2 regions of the Methyloradius palustris genome follow, and region 2 is predicted to be linked to the other one. Evidence: riboswitches for the same ligand, from Rfam matches in the RefSeq annotation. Region 2 holds a riboswitch; the other holds the start of a gene.
What was found. A riboswitch is a leader RNA that binds a small molecule or an ion and turns the genes downstream of it on or off. The one in region 2 is predicted to bind cobalamin.

Region 1 (4,430 bases), 700 kb from region 2:
GAGTAGCAGTAATAAAAGTGACGGCACTCACTGAACCATAAGTCGCTGCAATCGCCGCGGCATCATAACCACTGACGAATCGCTTGAGTATCTGGTAACCCAGTAGTGGAATAGAAATAGCCAAACCAACTGCACACGCCAAAGTAATTGCCACTTCACCATTAACGCCAGATTTTGCAAGGGCAAAACCACCCTTAAGACCCAGTGACATCAGCAAATATAGTGATAGAAAACGTGATATCTGTGGCGGTATTTCAAGATTGGATTTCATCAATCCCGCCAGTAAACCAAATACGAAAAATAGAATTGCTGGATCTAATAATGTCTTCATTTAAAGCCCCCTGTAGTGTTTGCGGCACGGATACTAACCAGACTATTGAATAGTGTAAAATCAATAATATTTATATAAACCATAGGTTAATACTGATGAATATTACTTTTAGGCAGATGAATGTGTTTCTGGCTGTTGCACAACTTAAAAGTATCACCGCTGCGGCTGAAGCTTGCTACGTCACACAACCGACAGTGTCCATGCAAATGAAGGAGCTCACAGATACCATTGGCTTGCCACTTTACGAGCAAATCGGCAAGCGCCTGCACCTGACAGAAGCGGGTGAATCTCTTGCAGAGACAGCACAAGCCATGACCGAAGAATGGAGCCGCTTTGAACAAACCATAGAAGCGATGAAAGGGCATAAAAAAGGCCGACTGCGCGTAGCCGTTGCCAGCACGGCCAAATACTTTGTACCACGCATACTGGGTGACTTTTGCCACGCTTACCCAGAAGTGGATATCTCACTCGAAGTGCTTAACCGCGATGGCGTGGTTCAACGCCTGAAAGAAAATGCTGATGATCTTTACATTATGTCTATCCCGCCAGAGGACATGGCGCTAGAGAAGCAAGCGTTTATGGAGAACCCGTTAGTCGTCATTGCACCGATCAATCATGCGCTTGCGTATCAAACAGGGTTGAGCCTCAAATCACTTGAAAATGAATCATTTGTGCTGAGAGAGCGTGGCTCTGGCACCAGACTCGCCTGCAACAGACACTTTGAGGAACATCAATTTAAACCCAAAGTCAGGCTGGAGCTGGGCAGCAATGAAGCGATCAAACAAGCAGTAGCTGGCGACCTTGGTTTGGGCGTGATTTCACGACACGCTTTGGCTGGAAAAGCAGAAAATGAAGGCCTAGCCGTACTTGATATTGAGACGTTTCCGATACACGCCAACTGGTGGTTACTATATCCGCAGGGGAAAAAACTTTCGCCCATTGCTAAAGAGTTTATTGCCCATTTACAAGCCACGGCACATAAGCTTTAATTAGATTCCTTTAAATAAATTACCCATATATCGATTTAATATCTTTTATATATCAATATATTGTGGTTTTTCTAAAAATTTCTCTTTCCAAAAAAAATATGCTGGGTTATATTTAATCCACTTCGGTACCTAGAGATTTGTGAGGAGTTTTATCAGAAACTTCAATAACTCTGGGTTTAAAAGGGAATCTGGTGACAAGCGTTTGTATCTGCAACGCTTTAATTCCAGGGCTGCCCCCGCAACTGTAATCAGTGAGTTTGTTGCCAACCAGTGGTCACTGAGATTCTGAACATGGAATCTTGGGAAGGCCGGCAATAAGCAATGACCTGAGAGCCAGGAGACCTGCCGTTAGCAATCTTTTGCTGTTAAATCAGTGAGGATTATTTTTCATAACGTTTGAGGCGGGGTGTCCTCGGCAGATGGTAAGCGACTATTAATTTGTTGCCGGGCATTGGTAACTGGTTCCGCTTACTGCCATGCTGGTCTTTATGGCTATGCAGTATCAAAGCAGTCTGATTGATTCTGTATTGTCGTTCCCGTCCCTTTTACAGGGAGCTTTCCATGGATGATATTCAAGTCGCTACACCGACTGCATCACTTTCCAACTTTAATACTCAAGCACCAAGTTTGCAGGTAATCCGCCGTAATGGCGCCGCTGTTGCCTTTGACCCAGAAAAAATCTCGATTGCCATGAGCAAGGCGTTTCTTGCAGTCGAACATGGCCAAGCTGGCTCAAGCCGCATGCGCGAATTGGTAGCCACGCTAACTCAACAGGTGGTCGCCGCATTGATGCGTCGGCTGCCTGCTGGCGGCGCCGTTCATATTGAGGATATACAAGATCAGGTAGAGTTAGCCTTGATGCGCTCTGGCGAACATGACGTCGCTAGAGCCTACGTGCTGTACCGCGAAAAACGCTCGGCAGAACGCGCCGCTCAGCCGCATGATGCGCCGCAATTACACATCATCATCAATGGCAAACGTGAAGCGCTCAGCTTGGCAAAACTCACTGAAATGGTGGCCGAAGCATGCTTATTCCTTGGCAACGCGGTTAACCCCAAAACGGTGGTCGAGCAAGCTGTGCGCGACTGCTACGACGGCATGCCATTCAATGAAGTACGCCGCGCGCTGATTCTCTCATCACGCAGCCTGATCGAGCGCGAGCCAGCCTACAACTATGTCACTGCACGCCTGCTACTAGACCTGATTCGCGCCGAAGTGCTGGGCGAAGATGTCAATCATGCCGCCATGCAAACCCGTTACGCGGAATACTTCCCGCAATACATCAAAACAGGCATTGAAGCTGGCTTGCTCGATAAACGTCTTGCGCAATTTGACCTCGAGAAAATGGGTCGCGCCTTCGATGCAAACCGCGATTTCCAGTTTGGCTATCTAGGCCTGCAAACCTTGTATGACCGCTACTTTTTACACATTGAAGAGCGCCGTATAGAGTTGCCACAAATATTCTTCATGCGCGTTGCCATGGGCTTGGCAATTAACGAAATCGACCGTGAGAATCGCGCCATCGAGTTCTACAATGTGCTGTCCACCTTTGATTTTATGAGCTCCACGCCCACGTTATTCAACAGCGGCACGCTGCATTCACAGCTTTCATCTTGCTACCTGACGACGGTAAGCGATGACCTTGATGGCATCTATCAAGCTATCAAGGAAAATGCGCTGCTACAGAAATATGCAGGCGGACTGGGCAACGACTGGACGCCAGTGCGCGCTTTAGGCTCACGCATCAAAGGCACTAATGGCAAAAGCCAGGGCGTGATTCCTTTCCTAAAAGTGGTCAATGACACTGCAGTGGCCGTCAATCAAGGCGGTAAACGTAAAGGTGCGGTGTGCGCATATCTTGAAACCTGGCATCTGGATATCGAGGAGTTTCTCGATCTGCGTAAAAACACAGGCGATGACCGCCGCCGCACGCATGACATGAACACTGCACACTGGATCCCCGATTTATTCATGCAGCGCGTGAATGAAAATGGCGAATGGACACTATTCTCACCATCCGACGTACCAGACCTACATGATAAATTCGGCAAGGCTTTTGAATCGACTTATGTTGAATACGAACGCCAAGCCGACCGTGGCGAGATTGCGTTATTCAAGCGAGTATCGGCAACCCAGATGTGGCGCAAAATGCTCTCCATGCTGTTTGAAACTGGCCACCCTTGGATTACCTTTAAAGACCCATGCAATATCCGTTCACCGCAGCAACATGTAGGCGTGGTGCACAGTTCCAACTTGTGTACCGAGATCACCTTGAATACTTCAGCGACAGAAATCGCGGTATGCAACCTCGGCTCCGTCAACCTGATGGCGCATTTGAAAGAAGAAAATGGCGAGCTGGTATTAGACCAGGCCAAACTCAAAGCCACCATCAATGTTGCCATGCGCATGCTGGATAACGTAGTGGATATCAACTTCTACGCAGTGGGACATGCTCGTAACTCGAACTACCGTCACCGCCCGGTCGGTCTCGGCATCATGGGTTTCCAGGACATGCTACATGCGCTCCGTATTCCCTACGCTTCACAACAAGCCGTTGAAATCGCAGACCGTACCATGGAAGCCATTTGCTACAACGCTTATCTGGCGTCGAGTAATCTGGCTGAAGAGCGCGGTGCTTACTCCAGCTTTAAGGGCAGTTTGTGGGACCAAGGCATATTGCCACTTGATACCCTGAACCTGCTATCTGAAGCGCGTGGTGGCAATGTTGAGGTTGATCGCAGCAGCACACTGGACTGGGATGCCTTGCGTGCCCACATCCAGTCGGTTGGTATGCGTAACTCCAACTGCGTGGCGATTGCGCCTACTGCCACTATCTCCAACATCGTCGGCGTGGCAGCGAGCATTGAGCCTGAATATCAGAATCTATACGTAAAATCCAATTTGTCAGGCGAATTTACGGTAGTGAATGAAGGCCTAGTGGCTGAACTGAAAGCCTTAGATATGTGGGATGAAGTCATGATTGCCGACATCAAATATTACGATGGCTCGGTGAAAGCTATAGACCGCATCCCCGCTGAGATTAAGGCCTTATATGCTACGGCTTTTGAAGTTGATCCCACTTGGCTGGTAGAAGCTGCTGCACGTCGCCA
Region 2 (4,430 bases):
AATAAAAGAGAGCTAAAAATGGCACGCAATGTATTAGGTACAGAGTTACAGGCTTGCAGCATCAAGCCACTGACTGGATTTACCCGCAATGGTTGCTGCGACACTGGCGCAGAAGATACAGGCAGCCATACGGTATGCGCTGAAGTGACTGAGGAGTTTTTGGTGTATTCCAAAGCGCAAGGCAATGACCTCAGCACGCCCAGACCAGAGTACAACTTTGATGGCCTAAAACCTGGTGATCGCTGGTGTTTATGTGCTGCACGCTGGAATGAAGCGGCAGAAGCTGGCTACGCACCACCCGTTGTACTAGAGGCCACGCATGAACAGGCGCTTAAGATTGTCAGCCTGGCTGACCTTAAATATCACGCTCTGAGATAAAAATAGGAGTTCCCCACAAATGCTGCCTAGACCAGCATCCTGAACCAAAAAGGCTCAAGTGGTCACAGTTGAAGTCACATCAGGTACACCCGCAAATGGAGCGCGCACAACAGCAACTAAGCGAACCGCAACCTATGCAAAAACTAGTTCAAGGAATATATAATCCAAGCAACACCGCAGGGAACAAACTGATGCTGTGAGTTTCAATTCAACTCATCAGCGAAAACAGGTATTAGATTGCTTTAAATATAGTCGGGCAATATAACAGGCTTGTGAAAATTACTTTTACAGCTAAAAAAGCTTATTTTGCTCGGCTAATGCACTATCAATCTGTTCTTGCATGCCGTCAATTCTACGCTTGAAATCACCAACGTCAAAGCCACCAGTGCGAGTTGTTAACAACTCATGTGCAAGATTCAATGCCGCCATGATAGCGATGCGCTCTATGCCAATCACCTTGCCAGTATCGCGAATGTCGCGCATCTTTTTATCAAGATACTTGACTGAGTTTTCCAATCCTTCACGTTCATCTTCAGTGCAAGCCACCCTGAATTCGCGGCCCATGATATTGACATCAACACCTGTAGGCTGACTCATAACACACCTTCAACAACGGTTTGTGGCAAACGCTCAATCAAGGCCTCAAGTCTGGCACTGGCTTCCGTCATCTGGCTCTTTAACTGTTTAGTGTCATCACGCCCTTGGGCAAGCTCTTGCCTCAATTGCAAGTTCTCTGCACGCAGTGACTGACATAGCTCAATGAGCTGCGTCAATTTGGCTTCAAGCACGTTTAAATCTGTTTCCATGATGTCACTATAATTTGAAAAACCTTGTGTGGTCAACTGTTAACAGCGATTTTTGAAAGTATTACAACACCTTATCAAAAATTAAGCTTTGCCGATTTTGCCTTCTGTAACATATAATTGAACCATGTTGTCAGGTGCTGACATCGCAGTTTTAGCAAGTTGCTGCGATTAAGTGAAACTGGGAAACAGGTGACATTTGATCTCGAGTCATATCTAAGCATTCAAATTAATTCCTGTGCTGCCCCCGCAACGGTAATTACGTGTGGTTAATTCGACATACCACTGTGATGAAAATCATGGGAAGGTGAATTAACAAGACGTATGAGCCCGGAGACCGGCCTAACAATATAAGCTTGGGAATACCGCGGGGTGACGGTTTTCGGGACGTTATTGCATGGCAAAGTCTTGCCCGCGCTCGTTTCGTTTTATCAATATCTCGTGTTATTTCCCTTACAAATCAATCATTAAAACATGCGGGGTCGCATGTTATTAAGGGAATATAATGAAAAAAACCACCATTGCAGGCCTTGTCGGCCTCCTCTTTACGTCCAATACCTTTGCTGCAGATGTTGATCTTACTTCGGATGATGTATTGGTCAGCGCCAATCGTTTTGAGCGCAGAGATACTGAGACAACTTACGCTTCAGAGATTCATACAGCTAAAGATATTCAAGCTTCTGGCGCAGCAACACTTTATGACTATTTAGCCCAGCAAACATCACTCAATGTACTGTCAAGTTTTGGTAATAAAGCGACTCCATCAATCAATCTTCGCGGTTATGGCGGTGAGAATGGATCCCAGAATGTTGTTATTACCGTAGATGGTCAACGCTTAAATAATATTGATGGAATACCGCAACTGCTTGCTGCTATCCCACTTGGTAATATTGATCGTATTGAGATCAGTAAAGGTAGTGGTTCTGTTATCTACGGCGATGGGGCAACGGCTGGCGCTATTCAAATCTATACAAAAAATAAAACTGGCGTCACAGCGAGTGTTTCTGGTGGAAACTATGGTCAACAGAATCATTACATCAATGCTGGCATTTCAGAAAAGTATTTTGATCTATCTGCAAATGCGGCCCATGACTCCTATGATGGATTTAGTCAAAAAGATGTGACTGGTAATAAAGATGAGTTCACTAGCGATACGCAGAATGTAAAACTTAAAATTAAGCCATTAGACAATCTACGTTTCAATGTTGAAGGTACCAGTTCACGGAACGATATTCGATATGTAAATGCCTTAAGTTTGGCGCAATTTAAAACAGACCCCTCACAAAACGGTGGTGTTAATCCATATACACACCAAAACTTGAATAGTGACCAGTGGCGAGTAGGCGTTGAATATGACATTACGAATAACATCAGAATTAATGCTACTCATTATGACGAAACAAAATTGTCTTCCTATATTTCTGACTTTCCTTCCACCAGCAACTATCGCTATCAATCAAACGATATCTCCATCAACTATTGTGATGACTTCAAGAGCTTGATTGTTGGTTTCCAGAATTTTGATGGTAAACGTTCTTCGACAACCGATGTAACCACTAAAGAGAATCAGGCTTTTTTTGCACAAGGTGATTACAAAATAGATGCACTTACCTTATCTGCTGGCGCAAGAAGAGAAGACGTTACATATGCAAATAATCCAGTTGGCGACACTTCAGCCAGTGGAGACAATAATCTAAATGCATGGGATATTGGCGCAAATTATCGACTTGGTTCTACGTTAAGTATTTTTTCTAACTACAATAAAAGCTTTGAAAGCCCTGACATTGATCGATCTTTCGTTTTTGATACCGCTACATCCAAAACGATATTCAGTGGATTCATAAAACCTCAAGAGGCTAAAACATTTAATATTGGCTTAAATCAAGTCCTATCAAACAATAAATTTAAGGCTACAGCTTTCTATAGTTGGTTGCATGATGAAATTTATCTTGATCATAGTGTAGGTCCTTTTGGGGTCAACACTAATATTGATAAATCACACAAATATGGCATTGAACTACAAGACAGCCTTAAAATCTCCGAGAATCTAGGTGCCTCAATTATTTACAATTATACGCGTGCAATTATTGACAGCGAAGTTGAAACAGACGGCACAAATATTAGTAATAAGAATTTACCAGGAGTGCCAAAACATAGCGTAGTTGCAAATTTGAACTATAAATTTCTTGATCACGCTAGCTTAAATCTAAATCAAACATGGCGTTCAGATGCTTATGCATATAATGACTTCCAGAATAATTTAAGCCAAAAACAAAATAGCTATCAAACAACAAATATTGCTTTAAATTATCAATATAAAAATGTTAATTTTTTCACTGCAATAAATAATCTGTTTGAGCATGAAAACTCAATACAAGTCGCTGATAATTTTATCTACCCTATTGATTTTGTGCGCACTTGGAGAGTTGGCATGAAAGCGGACTTTTAAGGATTGCGGCCTGAAAAATCAGGTCGCAAGATGTTATCATTGTTTAATATTCAGCAAGACAGAAGGAAATCTAAGTGAACTCAACACAAAAAAATCTAATGATTAGCTATAAACCAATCGCAATCGCTGCATTAATTGCGTTTTTCATGCTGCTAACGCGTGGTAGCCATGTGCTAACAGCAGTATCGTTGCCTGACGCCAGTCTTGCCTTGTTTCTGCTAGGCGGGCTTTATCTCAAGCGTGCATGGTGGTTTGCGGCATTTTTTGTGTTGGCGACCGTGATTGATTTTGGTGCTGCTGCGCTTGACCCAATGCAAGGCTTTTGCCTGACTAACGGTTACTGGGGTTTGATTCCAGCTTATGGTGCGATGTGGCTGGGTGGTCTGTGGCTAGCCTCAAGGGCAGATGCTTTTGCTGTTAAGCCATATGTATTGACTAGCGTGATCACTACCGTAGTTGCATTCGTTATTTCAACCCAGGCTTACTACTTGTTCTCTGGCCGCTTCCCTAACAACGGCGTACTAGAAACCTTGCAGTATGGTTGGAACTATCTGCCGACCTATGTTGGTTTCACCCTGATGTACATGGCAGCTTTCTGGCTGGCAGTTAAGGCTTTCCGCTTGATTCAGGTTGGAAAATCTGTTCAGGCTTAACCTAAATTAAGACCAAAAAAGCCGCACAGCCATGTTGTGCGGCTTTTTTATTGGTAATGATTCGCCCTGAAATAAGTTGAGGAAGTATTTTGACTAGCACTCATCAATATGCGCAACGCATCGTCTGCATGACGACCGAGACCACAG

Region 1: another riboswitch for cobalamin. It lies ahead of ZMTM_RS04095 (ribonucleoside-diphosphate reductase subunit alpha); the one in region 2 lies ahead of ZMTM_RS00675 (TonB-dependent receptor).

Annotation. Positions count from the first base shown of each region.
Region 1 covers NZ_AP024110.1:836,138-840,567, reverse strand. Annotated here, with positions in the region: gene ZMTM_RS04105 (sodium-dependent bicarbonate transport family permease) at 1-331, opposite strand, end outside; gene ZMTM_RS04100 (LysR family transcriptional regulator) at 427-1,320, shown strand; cobalamin riboswitch at 1,427-1,684, shown strand; gene ZMTM_RS04095 (ribonucleoside-diphosphate reductase subunit alpha) at 1,882-4,430, shown strand, end outside.
Region 2 covers NZ_AP024110.1:135,104-139,533, reverse strand. Annotated here, with positions in the region: gene ZMTM_RS00690 (DUF2237 family protein) at 19-378, shown strand; gene ZMTM_RS00685 (cell division protein ZapA) at 670-975, opposite strand; gene ZMTM_RS00680 (hypothetical protein) at 972-1,184, opposite strand; cobalamin riboswitch at 1,300-1,541, shown strand; gene ZMTM_RS00675 (TonB-dependent receptor) at 1,687-3,630, shown strand; gene ZMTM_RS00670 (hypothetical protein) at 3,705-4,283, shown strand; gene ZMTM_RS00665 (ABC transporter substrate-binding protein) at 4,412-4,430, shown strand, end outside.